DNA from 2 places in the Bradyrhizobium sp. USDA 4452 genome. Region 2 is predicted to be linked to the other one. Evidence: riboswitches for the same ligand, from Rfam matches in the RefSeq annotation. Region 2 holds a riboswitch; the other holds the start of a gene.
The links. A riboswitch is a leader RNA that binds a small molecule or an ion and turns the genes downstream of it on or off. The one in region 2 is predicted to bind glycine.

Region 1 (4,210 bases), 160 kb from region 2:
ACGGCGCCCGAGAACGGCGGCTGCTCCCAAAGGTCGGCGGGTCCCTCCGGCACCACGTCGATATGACCTTGCAGGATCAGGCTGCGTCCGCTGCCTTTGCTGTTGAGCGTCGCAACGACCTGCTGCGATCCGGCAAGGTCGATGCCGTCCATCGGCGCAGCCTTCGGATGGCTCATCAGGTTGACGTCGGCAAGGCTGAACGTATCTACGTCGTAGCGGCGCTTTGCGAATTGCTCCGCCAGCCAATGCTGTTGCGGCGCTTCCTGGCCGCGCAAGCTGCGGAACTGCACCATGCGCGACAGGAACGCGACCTGATCGTCGAAGTTTCGATCGACGGCCGCGCACAGCTCTGCGGCAATCTGATCCGGCTTGGTCAACGTCCCGGTTGTCATGTCGCGCCTTTCGTGGAGCCCAGCGCAGCGGCCTGAGCGTTGATCGTTTCGGAAATGCGGCGCACCGAGTTGGTGTGCGTGCGGGAGGCGAGGTTACGTACCGGTCCGCCGAAGAGATCGCCGCCGGCGCAGCTGCCGTCGGGATTCCTGCGTTGGACCGCAATGCCATGCGTGCCCGCTACCCCAATGCGCATTGCCCCCTCCCGCGCTGAAGCGCTTTTCCCCATCGTGACGCTAGACTTTGTCATGCGGTGTTTCTCAGCGAATTCCAACCTGGCCACACGCAAATACGCACATATTCTTCCTCTTCGGTTGGATAATTAGGGGAAAGCTGCGCGGGTGGTCTTGGTCGCATCGACCTGCGACGGCACCATTGAGGGCGTGTCGAGGTCGCGCCAGTCATCGATCGCTCCTGCGACCATCTGCGCCGTCGCAGCCGACAGCGTCCAGCCGAGATGGCCGTGGCCGGTGTTGTAGAACACACCCGGAATCCGTCCGGCACGAACCACCGGCATCATGTTCGGCATCATCGGGCGCAGGCCGGCCCACGGCACGACTTTCGAGGTGTCGATGCCGGGGAAATGCTGCCGCACCCAATCGACCAGCGGCTGGATGCGATCGGCGCGGATGTCGCGGTTGAAGCCGTTGAACTCGGCGGTGCCGGCGACGCGGAAACGGTCGGCGCCGAGCCGGCTGGTGACGATCTTCGCGGCTTCATCGAGCAGGCTGACGGTCGGCGCAGCGTCCCGGCTTTGCGGTGCATCGAGCTGCACGGTGATCGAATAACCCTTCACCGGATAGACGTTGACGCGGTCGTTGAGCAGGCCGGCGAAGTGGCGGCTCGCGACGCCGGCGCAAATCACGATGCCGTCCGCCTGCAACTCATGTCGCGTCGCGCTGTCGGCATCGTGTGAAGTGGCTTGGCTCCAGCCGATACGGAAGCCGCCGTCGTCGCGTGCGATGCTGTCGACGTCGGCTTCATGGACGAAGCTCGCGCCGCGGCGGATGCAGGCGTCGGCGAGGCCGCGCGTGAACTTGTGGATATCGCCGGTCGCGTCCGACGGCGTGAAGAAGCCGCCATAGCAGGTCGTCTGCAGCGCGGGCTCGATGCTGCGGATCTCGTCCGCCGTCACCGGCCGGCGGTCGAGCCCGCCTTGCTGCAGCAGCGTGTTGACGCGCAGGCCAGCCTCGAAGCCGGCCTTGTCGTGATAGACGTGCAGGATGCCGCGGCGTTCGAGATCGAAGGCGATGTTCTCGCGTTGGGCGATCGAGAACAGGTGCTTGCGCGCTTCGATTGCGAGCCGCGTCGTCTCGATGGTGTTGCTGCGATAGCGGCCGATGCTGCCGACGAATTCGCCGATCCAGGAATATTTGTGCCAGCTCGGCTTCGGATTCATCAGCAGCGGCGCGTCGCTTCTGAGCATCCAGCGCAGCCCCTTGAGGATGGTCGCTGCGCTGTTCCACACTTCTGCGTTGCTGGCGGAGAGCTGTCCGCCGTTGGCGAACGAGGTTTCCATCGCGGCGTAGCGATGTCTGTCGAGGACAGTCACCCGGTAGCCGCGCTCCAGCAGGGCATAGGCCGTCGTCACGCCGGTGATGCCGGCGCCAATGATAGCGATGTGAGGCATGGTGGTCTTCAGGCTCCCGTGGGTTAGAGTCGCCGAACCGCCGGTGAAACCGGTTGTTTCGACGCCCCATCTGTCACGGTACCTGAGAGCTTGATCCGCATCGGGCGCGGGCCCGATGGCGAACTATCCCCTTCGGTGGACGAATGGCCCTTGATGTACGGCCAAGTCGTCTCTCTCCAGATCGTCCTGATGAAACGGTCCTTTTGCCTGAGAGTTTCCGGGGCGGTTGCTCCGTCGGCGCTGAAGCAAAAGCACGAATGCCATTGCTTCAGTCTCTCCCGCATCATCGCGTTGGACGGCCGGACCGTAGGCGAAGCCTCAAAATTGAACAAGGCTAAATTTCGATCCGGCTGTGCCAAACTGTTGTGCAGTGCAAATCAGCCTTAGTCGAGCGTTGCGAGCAGCGCTGCCATCAGACGGCCGCGCTCGGCGAGGCTGTCGACTTCGATATGTTCGTTCAAAGTGTGGGCGTCGGCACCGCGCACGCCGAGGCCGTCGAGGGTAGGGATGCCCATCGCACCGGTGAAGTTGCCGTCGGAGCCACCGCCGGCGCTGCCGTGCGGCAAATCAAGGCCCATGTCGGCGGCGAGACGCTTCGCCTTTTCATAGAGCGCCATGGTGCCGGCATCCGGCTCCCACACCGGGCGCGTGACGCCGCGCGTCACCTTGAATGTCACGTCATTTGCCGTGCCGGACAGCGCCAGCATGCGCTCGACGCCGCGGTCGAGATCGGCCTGACGCTTGGCCATGCTGAGCGCTTCGCCGGTGCAGGTCGTTGCGACGCAATTGACCCATTGGCCGCCATGCACGATGCCGACCGAGAAGGTGCAGTCCTCGGTGGTCATGCCGTCGATGGCGATGATCTGCCGGGCCATTTCGCGGATCGCGGAACGGCCGGACGAAAGCGTCGCGCCGGCATGGCTCGGCTTGCCAGTGGCTTCCAGATTGAAGCGCGCGATCGCGTAGCGGCCGGTGACGACACCGTTGTTCGGCCGGCCGGGCTCCGGCACCAGCACGTATTTGTTGCGTGCGGCTTCCGCCTCGATGATGTCGCGCGTCGACGGCGTGCCGACCTCTTCATCGGGCGTGAACAGCACCGTGATCGGCAGCGGCGTCGTGAAGGACGCGCGTGCCAGCTGCCTGATCGCCTCGATCGACAGATAGTTGCCGCCCTTCATGTCGAAGATGCCGGGCCCGAAGCACTTGTTGCCTTCGCGCCGCCATGCCAGCTTTTCGATGGTGCCGACCGGATGCACGGTGTCCAGATGGCCGGCGATGAGGATGCCCGGCTGACCTTGTTTCGGATGGGGAAAACGGGCGCGGACGCAGCCGGCAAACCCCTGACGCCCGGCGATGCGTTCGATCGTCGCACCCATGATCGCCATCTCGCGCGCGGCGAGATCGAGCATGCGCTCGACCGCGGCCGCATCCCATGTCGGGCTCTCGCATTCCACCCAGCTGCGCAGCCCCTGCAGCATCGCTTCGGAATCAAAAGGAAGATTGGCGGGGTTCATGTCTTTTCTCTCTTGTTGTTTGTTCGCGCCGATACGCGTTCGCGTGCGTTACGAAAAGCTCCGAAGACGACTTTGTAAAGTCAAATGCGCTGCACCCGCCGTTCATTCGTTCGTATACGTTCGATCCTGCCGGAAACCGATTGACGCGCATTGCGCTTGATGCAAGTCTCGATTTCACAAGCCATACAGCATGTTAGTTCGCCTAAATAACGAACCGCATGCATAACGAATAAGCCGGCTTTGACCAGTTACACGTCAGGAGAGATTGCATGTTCCCTATCTCGCGTTGGAAGCACCGCACGCTAGCGGCTGCGTTGACGGCGCTTGCGCTGTCATTCGCACCGCAGGAATTGTCGTTTGCGCCGCAGGCCATCGCCGCGGACAAGACCATCACCGCGGTGATGCATTCGGATCTGCGGGTCATCGATCCGATCCTGACCACCGCCTACATCACGCGTGACCACGGCTACATGGTCTACGACACGCTGATCGCGACCGATTCCAACTTCAAGATTCAGCCGCAGATGGCGGACTGGAAGGTCTCGGACGACAAGCTCACTTACACGTTCACGCTGCGCGACGGCCTGAAGTGGCATGACGGCGGGCCGGTGACCGCCGAGGATTGCGTGGCCTCGCTGAAGCGCTGGGCCAAGGTCGACGGTATGGGCCAGAAGCT
Region 2 (4,210 bases):
CGAGCTCGAGCGGCGCCTTCTGGAGGATCGACGCCGGCAGCGTCTCGTTCATCAGCGCCTGCAGGCTCGCGGCGCCGACCGTTTCCAGCATCGCGTTGACGTCGCGCGGTGAGGGTCCGATGTGGCGGCGGACGAAATCGGTGGCGGGTTCGTTGATCGGCTTGAAGGGCGCGTTCATGGCGAAATCCTTGGGATGATCCTCAGGCGGTGTGCGCGGCGTAGGCGGCCTCGTCCATCAGGCCGCCGAGTTCGCCCTTGTCGGCAATCTTCAGCTTGAAGAACCAGGCCTTGCCGCCGGCATCCGAATTGACCAGCGCGGGATCGGCCGTCAGCGCCTCGTTGACCTCGATCACTTCGCCGGTGATCGGCGCGTAGACGTCGGAGGCGGCCTTGACGGATTCGACGACCGCGGCGGCCTCGGCCTTCTTCAGGCTGCGGCCGACCTTGGGCAGTTCGACGAACACGACGTCGCCGAGCTGCGACTGCGCGTAATCGGTGATCCCGATCGTGGCGACGTCGCCCTCGATGCGGAGCCATTCGTGGTCGGACGTGTACAGCGTCGTCATGGGGATCGATCCTTCAGCGTTTAGCGTTTGTAGGTGTTGGGGACGAAGGGCGTGGCGGTGACCTTGAGCGGCAGCCGCTGGCCGCGCACTTCGGCGAAAACCGTGGTGTCGAGCGCGGAGAGCGATGTCGGCAGATAACCCATCGCAACCGGCGCATTGAGGCTCGGGCCGAAGCCGCCCGAGGTCACCTTGCCGATCGGCTCGGTCGAGGCCGGATCGGCGAACAGCATGGCGCCTTCCCGCACCGGCGCGCGGCCGTCGGGCTTCAACCCGACGCGGCGGCGGGCAGCGCCTTGTGCAAATTGTGCGAGAATCTTGTCGGCGCCCGGAAAACCGCCGGCGCGGGCGCCGCCGCTGCGGCGAACCTTCTGTACCGACCATTCCAGCGCGCCTTCGACCGGGGTCGTCGTGGTGTCGATGTCGTGGCCGTAGAGGCAAAGCCCGGCCTCGAGCCGCAGGCTGTCGCGCGCGCCGAGCCCGATCGGCAGCACGTCGGGATTGTCCAGCAGCGCGGTGGCCAGGGCTTCCGCCTTGTCGGCGGGCACGGAAATCTCAAAACCGTCCTCGCCGGTGTAGCCTGAGCGCGAGACGAAGCAGTCGATGCCGGCGACAAGGCGGGGGCCGGCGTCCATGAATTTCATCGAACCGACATCCGGGCAAAGTTTCGCGAGCGCCGATTCGGCTTTCGGCCCCTGCAGCGCGATCAGCGCGCGGTCGGCCAGCGACACGATCTCGCAGGTGTCGGAGAGATGCGCGCGCAGATGCGCCTCGTCCTCTTCCTTGCATGCGGCGTTGACCACCAGGAAGAGGCGGTCGCCGAAATTCGCCACCATCAAATCGTCGAGCAGGCCGCCGTCATTGTTGGTGAATTGCGCGTAGCGCTGCCGTCCCGGCGCGATGCCGACGATGTCCTGCGGCACCAGTTTTTCCAGCGCGAGCGCGGCGTCGCCGACCTTGCCGGACTTGGCCCTCAGCACGAGCTGTCCCATGTGGGACACGTCGAACAGGCCGGCTTCCTTGCGGGTGTGCAGGTGCTCCTTGAGCACGCCGGCCGTGTATTGCACCGGCATGTCGTAGCCGGCGAACGGCACCATCTTGGCGCCGCGCGCCAGATGCAGCGCGTGCAGCGGGGTCTGCTTCAGCGGGGAAGTTTCGTGCGCAAGCATCACAGGGCCCTCGCAGTTCCCGCCGGGGACCCATTTCCCCTTGAGAAACCTGCAGAAAGCCCCATCTGTCGCTGTGCCTGAGAGTATTATCCCGTCGGCGGACGCAATCGGGGAGAACCCCAGCGCCTCTTTCCAGATGTCAGACGTCACGCGGTCCTTTTGCCTGAGAGTTTCCGGGGCGGTTGCTCCTTCGGCGCCGGCGGCAAGGCCGGTCTCTCCCGACGTGACGGGGTAACAGGTAGGTAGAAAACACGGCGCCGCCAAGACTGTCAACGCAGCTGCAACAACTATCCAATGGGCTTTGTGCTGCCGCGGCAACCCCATGATCCGCCTGCACAGTTTCTGGACACCGCAGCTGGCAATGTCTAAAAGCGTTCGGCCGGAAAATGACGCCTTTTTGCGGCTGGCCGGCCCCTTTTTCCGATTGGATGAACATGAGCAGCGTCAACGACATCAGGTCGACATTTCTGAACTTCTTCAAGGAGAACGGCCACGAGATCGTGGCCTCGTCGCCGCTGGTGCCGCGCAACGACCCGACCCTGATGTTCACCAATGCCGGCATGGTGCAGTTCAAGAACGTCTTCACCGGCGTCGAGAAGCGCAGCTATCAGCGCGCCACGACGTCGCAGAAATGCGTCCGCGCCGGCGGCAAGCATAACGACCTCGACAATGTCGGCTACACCGCGCGCCATCTCACCTTCTTCGAGATGCTCGGCAATTTCTCGTTCGGCGACTACTTCAAGGAGCGCGCGATCGAGCTCGCCTGGAACCTGATCACCAAGGATTTCGGGCTGAAGAAGGACAAGCTGCTCGTCACCGTCTACCACACCGACGACGAGGCGGCCGGCTACTGGAAGAAGATCGCCGGCTTCTCGGACGACCGCATCATCCGCATCCCGACCTCGGACAATTTCTGGGCGATGGGCGATACCGGCCCGTGCGGTCCGTGCTCCGAGATATTCATCGACCGCGGCGAGCACATCTGGGGCGGACCTCCCGGCAGCCCGGAGGAGGACGGCGATCGCTTCCTCGAGTTCTGGAATCTGGTGTTCATGCAGTACGAGCAGGTGACGAAGGAGGAGCGCGTGGCGCTGCCGCGTCCCTCGATCGACACCGGCATGGGCCTCGAGCGCATGGCCTGCATCCTGCAGGGTGTCGAGAGCGTGTTCGAGACCGATCTGTTCCGCCATCTGATCGATGCGGCTTCATCGGCGCTCGGCCATGGGCCGAACGCGCAGAACGTGGCATCGTACCGGGTGATCGCCGATCACCTGCGCTCCTCGGCGTTCCTGATCGCCGACGGCGTGCTGCCGTCGAACGAGGGCCGCGGCTATGTGTTGCGCCGGATCATGCGCCGCGCGATGCGCCACGCCCAGCTGCTGGGCGCGAGCGAGCCGCTGATGCATCGCTTGGTCTGGGCGCTGGTCCGCGAGATGGGGCAGGCCTATCCGGACCTGGTGCGCGCGGAGAAGTTGATCGAGGAGACGCTGCAGCTGGAGGAGACCCGCTTCCGCAAGACGCTGGTGCGGGGCCTGTCGATCCTCGACGAGAAGAGCGCCGGCCTCAAGAAGGGCGACATGTTCGACGGCGACACCGCCTTCACGCTGTACGACACCTATGGCTTCCCGCTGGACCTGACCCAGGACGCGTTGAAGTCGCGCGGCATCAGCGTCGACCAGGCCGCGTTCACCGACGCGATGAACCGCCAGCGCGAGAAGGCGCGTGCCTCCTGGGCGGGCTCCGGCGAAGCGGCCACCGAGACCATCTGGTTCCCGCTGCGCGAGAAGCTCGGCGCGACGGAGTTTTTGGGCTACGAGACCGAGAGCGCCGAAGGCGTGGTGACGGCGCTGGTCAAGGACGGTGCCGAGGTCGGCGGCCTCAAGGCCGGCGAGAGCGGCGCGATCGTGCTGAACCAGACGCCGTTCTATGCGGAGTCCGGCGGCCAGGTCGGCGACGTGGGCATCCTCACCGGCGAGGGCGTCAAGTTCCGCGTCACCGACATGCAGAAGAAGGCCGGCGACCTGTTCGTGCATGTCGGCACCGTGGAGCAGGGCACCTTGAGCGTCGGCACCGCGCTGCAGCTCGAGGTCGACCACGCGCGCCGGTCGGCGATCCGCGCCAACCACTCGGCGACGCATCTGCTGCACGAGGCGCTGCGCCAGGTGCTCGGCGACCATATCGCGCAGCGCGGCTCGCTGGTCGCGCCCGATCGCCTGCGTTTCGATTTCGTGCATCCGAAGCCGATCACCCCGGAAGAGCTCGCCCGGGTCGAGGACATCGCCAACGATGTCGTGCTCGAGAATGACGACGTCACGACCCGCATCATGGGGGTCGACGACGCCCGCGAGGCCGGTGCGCGCGCGCTGTTCGGCGAGAAATATGGCGACGAGGTTCGCGTCGTCTCGATGGGCAAGAGCGCCCGCGAGCACGGCCAGAACGCGCTCGGCTGGTCGGTCGAGCTCTGCGGCGGCACCCATG

Region 1: linked by a shared signal. The riboswitch ahead of ACVISU_RS37110 (D-amino acid dehydrogenase) and the one ahead of gcvT (glycine cleavage system aminomethyltransferase GcvT) in region 2 are both predicted to bind glycine.

Annotation. Positions count from the first base shown of each region.
Region 1 is NZ_JBSSGK010000001.1:7,867,344-7,871,553, forward strand. Features, by position in the region: gene ACVISU_RS37100 (ArgE/DapE family deacylase) at 1-392, opposite strand, end outside; gene ACVISU_RS37105 (hypothetical protein) at 389-586, opposite strand; gene ACVISU_RS37110 (D-amino acid dehydrogenase) at 713-2,020, opposite strand; glycine riboswitch at 2,089-2,202, opposite strand; glycine riboswitch at 2,206-2,311, opposite strand; gene ACVISU_RS37115 (M20/M25/M40 family metallo-hydrolase) at 2,404-3,534, opposite strand; gene ACVISU_RS37120 (ABC transporter substrate-binding protein) at 3,804-4,210, shown strand, end outside.
Region 2 is NZ_JBSSGK010000001.1:7,710,265-7,714,474, forward strand. Features, by position in the region: gene gcvP (aminomethyl-transferring glycine dehydrogenase) at 1-178, opposite strand, end outside; gene gcvH (glycine cleavage system protein GcvH) at 201-566, opposite strand; gene gcvT (glycine cleavage system aminomethyltransferase GcvT) at 587-1,732, opposite strand; glycine riboswitch at 1,875-1,963, opposite strand; gene alaS (alanine--tRNA ligase) at 2,167-4,210, shown strand, end outside.